Linked DNA regions of Azospirillum sp. TSH100. Each later gene encodes a partner of the first gene's protein in a complex. Links are inferred from orthologs where the notes say so. Each region holds a gene or a part of one and is shown on either strand. Other genes may lie near its edges.

The links. The genes of interacting proteins can lie anywhere in the genome.
Region 2: the proteins of pnp (region 1) and E6C72_RS06605 are in contact, whole or in part, in a cryo-EM structure (PDB 9QH0), measured with the Escherichia coli proteins. The link is inferred for Azospirillum sp. TSH100 from one-to-one orthologs.

Annotation. Positions count from the first base shown.
Region 1 is NZ_CP039634.1:890,463-894,918, forward strand. Bases 672-3,614 are described here. They hold pnp (polyribonucleotide nucleotidyltransferase), read left to right. Parts: upstream 672-1,058; coding sequence 1,059-3,170; downstream 3,171-3,614. Other genes in these bases: rpsO (30S ribosomal protein S15), read left to right, coding at 672-708; E6C72_RS04275 (YafY family protein), read left to right, coding at 3,306-3,614. In the rest of the region: tRNA pseudouridine(55) synthase TruB, read left to right, coding at 1-424; more of rpsO, read left to right, coding at 439-671; more of E6C72_RS04275, read left to right, coding at 3,615-3,995; E6C72_RS04280 (VOC family protein), read left to right, coding at 4,102-4,456. UniProt on the Escherichia coli protein: Involved in mRNA degradation. Catalyzes the phosphorolysis of single-stranded polyribonucleotides processively in the 3'- to 5'-direction. Also involved, along with RNase II, in tRNA processing.
Region 2 is NZ_CP039634.1:1,383,308-1,388,043, reverse strand. Bases 940-4,568 are described here. They hold E6C72_RS06605 (ribonuclease E/G), read left to right. Parts: upstream 940-1,335; coding sequence 1,336-4,368; downstream 4,369-4,568. Other genes in these bases: greB (transcription elongation factor GreB), read left to right, coding at 4,471-4,568. Also shown: E6C72_RS06610 (N-acetylmuramoyl-L-alanine amidase), read right to left, coding at 1-640; more of greB, read left to right, coding at 4,569-4,736. UniProt on the Escherichia coli protein: Endoribonuclease that plays a central role in RNA processing and decay. Required for the maturation of 5S and 16S rRNAs and the majority of tRNAs. Also involved in the degradation of most mRNAs.

The DNA.
Region 1 (4,456 bases):
TTGCGGCAAGGGCACCTATGTCCGTTCGCTGGCCCGCGACCTGTCGGAGGCGCTGGGCACGGTCGGCCATGTCGGACTGCTGCGCCGTCTGCGCGTCGGCTCCTTCACGCTGGACCGGGCGATTTCCCTGGACGAACTGGCCGCCATGGAGCAAGGTGCGGCCGTCGAACGACTTCTGTTGCCGATCGAGACCGCGCTGGACGACATCCCGGCGCTGGCCCTGACGGAAGCGGAAGCGCACCGACTGAGGCACGGCCAGACGGTCGCCCTCCTCACCCGGCAGGATCGTGACCGCCTGATGGCGGTTCAGGGTGCTGACGGTGGGGACGGCACCGTCATTGCGCTTTTCGGCGGAACGCCGGTGGCGTTGGCCCGTGTCGAGGGGGCGGAGGTCCGTCCGGTGCGCGTGCTCAACCTCACATGATTTAGGAGACCCCGATGTCGATTACGCCCGAGCGCAAGCAAGAGCTGATCAAGGAATTTTCCCGCGGCACCAACGACACCGGTTCGCCCGAGGTCCAGGTGTCGATCCTGACGGAGCGCATCAGCAACCTGACGGATCACCTGAAGGGCCACAAGAAGGACTTCCACTCCCGCCGTGGTCTGCTGGTGATGGTCGGTCAGCGCCGCCGTCTGCTCGACTACCTGAAGAAGAAGGATCAGTCGCGCTACGCCGCTCTGATCGAGCGTCTGGGCCTGCGCCGCTAACGGCTGCGCCGTCCCGCTGACGGGTTCGGGTTTCCCCGGCCGGCCACCGGCCGGGGGTTTCCCTTGAAAACCGGCGGGAAGCTTTGAGTCATCGTCCACCTGTATCGTTCCGGAACACCTCATTGGTTATTGGCAATACAAACTCGATCTTGAGCGCTTCGTGACGAACAGGCCGGCCCGATCATTCGGGGACCGGCCTTTTTTGCATTCACGACTCCCGTGTCTCGATTTGTTTGATCCTGTTGTCGAGCACCACATCTCCGGTTTTCTCGCGGGGTCCTACGACCGATGGCCCCGGCCTTGGGCGGCAATCCGGCCGTTTCAGGGTGTCGGATGGAAGGAAAGAATCCATGTTTACTGTTCATCGCAAAGAAATCGAGTGGGGCGGCCGCAAGCTGGTCCTGGAGACGGGCAAGATCGCCCGTCAGGCCAACGGCGCGGTGCTGGTCACCTATGGTGACACCACCGTACTGTGCACCGCCGTCGCCGCCAAGGCGCCGAAGCCGGGCGTCGATTTCTTCCCGCTGACCGTCAACTATCAGGAAAAGGCATTCGCAGCCGGCAAGATCCCCGGCGGCTTCTTCAAGCGCGAAGGCCGTCCGACCGAGAAGGAAACGCTGGTCAGCCGCCTGATCGACCGTCCGATCCGTCCGCTGTTCGCCGACGGCTTCCGCAACGAGACGCAGGTCGTCTGCACCGTGCTGAGCCATGATCTGGAGAATGATCCGGACATCGTGGCGATGGTCGGCGCCTCGGCCGCCCTGACCATTTCCGGCATCCCGTTCCTGGGTCCGATCGGCGCCGCCCGCGTCGGCTACAAGAACGGCCAGTACATCCTGAACCCGACCATGGACGAGGTCGACGACAGCGACCTGGATCTGGTCGTCGCCGGCACCGTCGAAGGCGTTCTGATGGTCGAGTCGGAAGCCAAGGAGCTGACCGAAGAGGTCATGCTGGGCGCCGTCATGTTCGGCCACACCAACTTCCAGCCGGTGATCAACATGATCATCGATCTGGCCGAGGAATGCGCCAAGGAGCCTTGGGACCTGCCGGAGCCGTCCTACGACCGCAAGGCCCTGAAGGCCCGCCTGCGCGAGACCGTCGGTGCGGACGTCGAGGCCGCCTACACCGAGACGGTGAAGCAGAGCCGCTACGAGAAGGTCGGTGCCGCCAAGGCGAAGGCCTTGGAGACTCTGGCCGAGGAATTCGACGCCCAGTCGATCGGTTTCGAGTTCAAGGAGTTGGAGGCCGACATCCTGCGCGGCGCCGTCCTGAAGACCGGCCGCCGCATCGACGGCCGCGACACCAAGACCGTGCGCCCGATCGTGTCGGAAGTCGGCGTTCTGCCGCGCGCACACGGCTCGGCCCTGTTCACCCGCGGCGAGACCCAGGCACTGGTCGTCACCACGCTGGGCACCAGCCAGGACGAGCAGATCATCGACGCGCTCGAAGGCGAATACCGCGAGCACTTCATGCTGCACTACAACTTCCCCCCGTATTCGGTGGGTGAAGCCGGCCGCATGGGCAGCCCGGGCCGCCGCGAGATCGGCCATGGCAAGCTGGCGTGGCGCGCCATCCACCCGCTGCTGCCGAAGAAGGAAGACTTCCCCTACACGCTGCGCGTCGTGTCGGAAGTCACGGAGTCCAACGGCTCCTCCTCGATGGCCACCGTCTGCGGCACCTCGCTGTCGCTGATGGATGCCGGCGCGCCGCTGGCCCGCCCGGTCGCCGGCATCGCCATGGGCCTGATCAAGGAAGACCACGGCTTCGCCGTCCTGTCGGACATCCTGGGTGACGAAGATCACCTCGGCGACATGGACTTCAAGGTCGCCGGCACCGAGGTCGGCGTCACCGCGCTGCAGATGGACATCAAGATCACCTCGATCACCGAGGAGATCATGAAGATCGCGCTGGGCCAGGCCAAGGACGGCCGCCTGCACATCCTGGGCGAGATGTCGAAGGCGCTGACCGGCGCCCGCGAAGGCGTCAACGAGAACGCCCCGCGCATCACCGTGATCAACATCCCGAAGGAGAAGATCCGCGACGTGATCGGCTCCGGCGGCAAGGTGATCCGCGAGATCGTCGAGCAGACCGGCGCCAAGATCGACATCGACGACGATGGCACCGTCAAGGTCTCGGCCGTCGATCAGAAGAAGTCGGACGCCGCCATCGAGTGGATCAAGGGCATCGTCGCCGAGCCGGAGATGAACGTCGTCTACACCGGCAAGGTTGTGAAGGTCGTCGATTTCGGCGCCTTCGTGAACTTCCTGGGCTCACGCGACGGCCTCGTCCACATCTCCGAACTGGCACAGCAGCGCGTCGGCAAGGTGTCGGACGTCGTGTCGCAGGGTGACCAGGTGAAGGTCAAGGTCATCGGCTTCGACGACCGCGGCAAGGTCAAGCTGTCGATGAAGCAGGTCGATCAGGCCACCGGCGAGGACCTGACCAAGAAGGCGGAGTGATCCGTCGATAGGGTTCGGGACCGCCGGGCAACCGCCCGGCGGGACCTGCCATGAACAGGGGCGCTTCCCATCGGGGAGCGCCCTTTGTCATTTTAGGTGTCATTATGGGCACCCCTTCCCATTCCGCAGCTCCCGATGTCCCGCGCCGAACGTCTCCTCGATCTGATGCAGGTTCTGCGGCGGCATCGCCAGCCGGTCAGCGGCAAGTCGCTTGCCGACGAGCTGGGGGTCAGCCTGCGCACGCTCTATCGCGACATCGCCACGCTCCAGGGGCAGGGCGCGATGATCGAGGGGGAGCCGGGGGTCGGCTATCTGCTGCGCGCCGGCTTCCTGCTGCCGCCGCTGATGTTCACCGAGGAGGAGGTCGAGGCGCTGGTGCTGGGATCGCGCTGGGTGGTGGAGCGCGGCGACAGCCGGCTGGGCGGGGCGGCGCGCAATGCGCTCGCCAAGATCGCGGCGGTGCTGCCTCCGGACAAGCGGGAGGGGTTGGACGGCTCCACCCTGCTGGTCGGGCCGGGCGAACCCATCCCGGCGGGGGACGCCGAACTGGCGACCATCCGCACCGCCATCCGCTGCGAACGCAAGCTGGAGATCAGCTATCGCGACCGCGACGGGTCGGAGAGCCGGCGAACCGTCTGGCCCTTCGCGCTGGGCTTCTTCGACCGGGTGCGGGTGATGGTGGCATGGTGCGAACTGCGCCAGTCCTTCCGCCATTTCCGCACCGACCGCATCCTGGCGCTGACCGCCAGCGACATCCGCTATCCCCGCCGCCGGCAGGCGATGCTGAAGGAGTGGCGCGCGGCGGAGGGCATCCCGCAACGATGATGGCATGCTGACGGAAACTGTCAGCATAGGGGCCTAGTCTTGGCCTTGCCGGTGAGGGCGCCGAACGCAACCGCCCCACCCCAACCGCTCAAGACCGGAGCCGACCATGACCGCGACCCAGACCGCTGCCGCCGCCCTCGCCCTCGATTTCGTCCTGCTTTATGTCGACAGCCCGGCCGCCAGCGCTGCCTTCTATGCCGATCTGCTGGGCCGGCAGCCGGTGGAGGCCTCCCCCACCTTCGCCCTGTTCAAGGCGGGGAACGGGCTGATGCTGGGCCTGTGGTCGCGCCACACAGTGGAACCGGTGGCAACAGCGCCCGGCGGCGGCGAGATCGCCTTCACCGTCGTCGACGAGGCCGCGGTGCGCGACCTGCACGCCGACTGGAGCGCCCGCGGCCTGACCATCCTGCAACAGCCGACGGCGATGGATTTCGGTCATACCTTCGTTGCACAGGATCCGG
Region 2 (4,736 bases), 490 kb from region 1 along the record:
CCGGAACAGGCGGCGGAACCGCCATCGCCGACGAGACGATGGACGACATCGTCAGCGCACCTTTGGCGCCAACTTCCTTCGCGTCCTTCCCGGCGGCAATCTGCCGGAATTCCGCCGCGGTGGTCTTTTCCAGATCGAGGACGAGGCGCGGCTGGTGGCCGTCGCGCGGCGAGATCATGTAGCCCTCGCGCAGCCGGGCCGGGCCGACCGTCTCGAAGGTCAGCCGCGTGCCGCGCGGCCCCCCGGCATGGTGGTAGCGCGCGACCACCCCCTTGCCCTCCACCGGCAGAGAGCCGCCGGGCCAGATCAGGTCGGGCAGATCGACGATCACGCGATAGGGATCGGCGGCAACCGAGACGGTGAAGGACACCGGATCGCTCAGTTCCAGCACGAAACGGGTCTTGTCCGGGTGGATGCCAAGCCGCGCGTCGACCACCGCCGTGCGCGGCGGCGCCGACGGCAGGGCCGCCGTGGCCTGCGCCGCCGCCGTTCCGGCCATCATCCCGGCCGCGCCGAAGCCCAGCAACACCAGCGCCAGCAGAACCATGCCCAGGCCATGGGCAATAAGCCCGCGCGGCGAACGGGCGGAACGCGGCAGGCGATCGGGCAAGACGGTCGGCAGGCTGGGCGGCCGTGGCATCAAATCTCCTCGGCGGCAGAGGGACCAGGACGGAAAGAGGTGGCGGAAACGAGCGCCGGACGACCAGCTATAGCCCAGCCAATTCAACGCTCTCAACGCGGATCGTCAGGCTCCGAGTCAATTCCGGCCGGGGGTGCCGTTCCTGCAACAGTGAATGGGAGCGTGGCCGGCACGGCACCCGGACAGGCCGTCCCGGTGGAAGGACGCACCCCCGCTTCCCCGCGATCAACTTGTTCACCGAATCGCCGCATTTCCGCGTTGTGCAAGAGGGATCGCTTGTCTATGGTATCTTTGCGACAGACCGCAATTCGCCAGACCAGGGTCGGACTCCCAAGGTGAGCGCCGATTCGCTGATCCACGGACACCCAATCCAAAGGTCAGCCGATCGCCGGTCACGGGGCCTACCCAAGGGGCTGCGGCGTCGCCCTCGACACCGCCTGTCCGGCCATTTGCGCCGGAGGGACGTCGCGGGGTGGCGCGTTCGGGTTGGCGGTGAGAGGACGAAACCTCGAAGCTGGCTGTGGCCGCAAGGCGGCAGCCCGGCGCGTGTCGACCGGGCCGTCCTGGCTGCTCTCGTCAGCGCCGTTCGGCGGTTCCGGTCCGTCGTGCCGTATGCTTCGCCCACAACAGACGCTGCGTCCAGGCGGCCCGACCGGTCGCGCGGGTTCCCTGGGTCGCGCCGTTGAGGAACGTATATGGCCAAGCGCATGCTGGTGGACGCCACGCACCCGGAAGAAACCCGGGTCGCCGTGGTCAATGGGAACCGGCTGGAGGAACTCGACTTCGAGATCGCCAGCCGCAAGCAGCTGAAAGGCAACATCTACCTGGCGAAGGTGACGCGGGTCGAGCCTTCGCTCCAGGCGGCCTTCGTGGAATATGGCGGGAACCGCCACGGCTTCCTCGCCTTCTCCGAAATTCATCCCGACTATTACCGCATTCCGATGGCCGACCGCGAGGCCCTGCTGGCCGAGGAACGCCGGCTGGAGGAGCAGGCGGAAGCCCGGGCCGAGGCCGCCGCCGACGGCGCCGTGATGGCCGAGCCGATCCGCCCCGAGCAGGTGGTCGAGGAATGGTCGCCGATGCCCTCCCCCATCGCGCCCGAGGCGTCGGATGAGGATGGCGAGGACGACAACGGCGAAGACGCCGAGGCCGGCGAGGAGCAGGCCGCCCAGACCGAGGGCGCCGCCCAGTCCGCCGCCCAGGAAGCCGACGCCCCCGACACGCTCGGCGGCGACGAGGACGAGGAGGCGGAAACCCAGCGCCGCCGTTCGCGCCCGCTGCGCTCCTACAAAATTCAGGAAGTGGTGAAGCGCCGCCAGGTCATGCTGGTGCAGGTGACGAAGGAGGAGCGCGGCAACAAGGGTGCGGCACTGACCACCTATCTGTCACTGCCCGGCCGCTACTGCGTCCTGATGCCCAACACCGGCCGTGGCGGCGGGATTTCCCGCAAGATCACCAACCCGGCCGACCGCAAGCGCCTGAAGGAAATCCTGTCCGACCTGGACATTCCCGATGGCATGGCGGTCATCCTGCGCACCGCCGGGCTGGAGCGTTCCAAGCCCGAGATCAAGCGCGACCTGGAATATCTCCTGCGTCTGTGGGACGACATCCGCGAACAGACGCTGAAGTCGTCGGCGCCCTGCCTGATCTATGAAGAGGCCAACCTGATCAAGCGGTCGATCCGCGATCTCTACGCCAACGACATCGACGAGATCTGGGTCGAGGGCGAGGCCGGCTTCCGCACGGCGCGCGAGTTCATGGACATGCTGATGCCGGGCCATTCCCAGCGTGTCCAGCTGTACCGGGACAGCCAGATCCCGCTGTTCCACCGCTATCAGGTGGAAACGCAGATCGACGCCATCCACAGCCCGGTGGTGCAGCTGCGCTCCGGCGGCTACATCGTCATCAACCCGACCGAGGCGCTTGTCTCCATCGACGTCAACTCCGGCAAATCGACCCGCGAGCGCAACATCGAGGAAACCGCCTACAAGACCAACCTGGAGGCCGCCGACGAGGTGGCGCGCCAGCTGCGTCTGCGCGATCTGGCCGGCCTGATCGTCATCGACTTCATCGACATGGAGGAGCCGCGGAACAACGCCGCCGTCGAGCGCCGCATGAAGGAAGCGATGAAGAACGACCGGGCGCGCATCCAGCTCGGCCGCATCTCCGCCTTCGGCCTGCTGGAGCTGTCGCGTCAGCGTCTGCGCCCGTCGCTGCTGGAGACCAACTTCGAGCGCTGCCCGCACTGCTCGGGCACCGGCGTCGTCCGTTCGGTCGAATCCGCCTCGCTGCACGTCCTGCGCGCCATCGAGGAAGAGGGCATCCGCAAGCGGTCGGCCGAGATCACCATCTACGTCCCGACCTCCATCGCGCTCTACATTCTCAACCAGAAGCGCGGTGAGCTGGCCAAGATCGAAGAGCGTCACGCATTCAGCGTCATGGTCCAGGCCGACGATACGCTGATCGCCCCGGACCACCGTCTGGAGCGCAACAAGGCCCGCCTGCCCGACGAGGACGGCCCGCTGGTCAGCGCCGACCGCGTGATGGCCGAGACCGACCGCGCGCTTGCCGCCGAGCCGGTCGAGGCGGTGGAAGAGCCGGAGGTCGAGACCGAGGCCGCCCAGGCAGAGGAATCGGCCGAGCGTGCCGAGACCAATGGCGACGGCAACGGCGAGGACCGTCGCCGCCGCCGCCGCCGCCGCCGCGGCCGTGGCCGTGACCGCGAGGAAGGCCGCGTCGAAGGTGAAAGCGCCGAGGGCGAGACCGAGGACGAGGCGGGTCAGGACACCGACGAGGCCGCTCTGCCGGTTGCCGCCGAGGCGATCCCTGCGGCCGCTGTCTCCGAGCCCGCGTTCGACTCCGCCGAGGCGGAAGGCGACGATTCGGACGAGGATGAGGGCGAGGACGAGACCGGCGCCGATGCCGGCGAGCGGAACGGCGAAGGTCGCAAGAAGCGTCGCCGCGGCAAGCGCGGTGGCCGTCGCCGGTCCCGCCGCGAGGGTGCGGAAGGCCTGGAGGGCGGCGAGGACGCCGCTGGCCAGCAGCCCGCCGCCGCTCCGGCTCCGGTTTCCGTCCCGGTTTCGGGGGAGGCGAGTGACCTCGACTGGATCCTGGCCGGCGACACGGCTCCTGCGGTCGAGGAAGCCCTGGCTCCGGTGCCCGCCGCCGAGCCGCCGGTGAGTGCACCGGTGGAAGCCGCCGCCGCGAAGACGCCGACCAAGAAGGCGTCCCGCAAGCGCAAGGCCGCCGCCGAAGCCCCGGCGGAAGCCGCCGCCGAGGCCGCCCCGGCCCCCGCTCCGGTGGTTGTCGAAGCCCCGGCCAAGAGCCGCAAGCGCAAGACCGCCGCTGCGGTCGAGGCGCCGGTGGAAACCGCCACCGAAGCCGCGCCGGCCAAAAAGGCGTCCCGCAAGCGCAAGGCCGCCGCCGAGGCCCCGGTGGAAACCGCTGCCGAGGCCGCGCCAGCCCCCGCTCCGGTGGTTGTCGAAGCCCCGGCCAAGGGTCGCAAGCGTAAGGCCGCCGCTGCGACCGAGGCGCCGGTGGAAACCGCCGCCGAAGCCGCGCCGGCTAAGAAGGCGTCCCGCAAGCGCAAGGCTGCCGCCGAAGCCCCGGTGGAAACCGCTGCCGAGGCTGCTCCGGCCCCGGCTCCCGAGCCGGCCGCCGCGCCTGCTTCTGCCGGTGGCGACGAGGCATCGGATGCCAAGCCGCGCCGCGGCTGGTGGAAGCGGTAAGCCGAACGGCCCAACCGGGACATCTGGAACGGGAAAAGGCGCCGCAAGGCGCCTTTTCCTTTTCCCGGACGTTATCATCCCTGCCACAGGACAGGTCGGACCATGAGCAAGGCCTTCACCCGCGAGAACGACACGCCTGACGACGACGATCTCGACGATCCGGCACCGCTGCCGCAGGGCTTCAAGAACTACATGACCCCGCCCGGCTTCCAGCGTATGCAGGAGGAGCTGCGCCACCTGCTGCGGGTGGAGCGGCCGAAGGTGGTGGAGGTGGTGTCCTGGGCCGCCGGCAACGGCGACCGCTCGGAGAATGGCGACTATCTCTACGGCAAGAAGCGGCTGCGCGAGATCGACCGCCGCATCCGCTT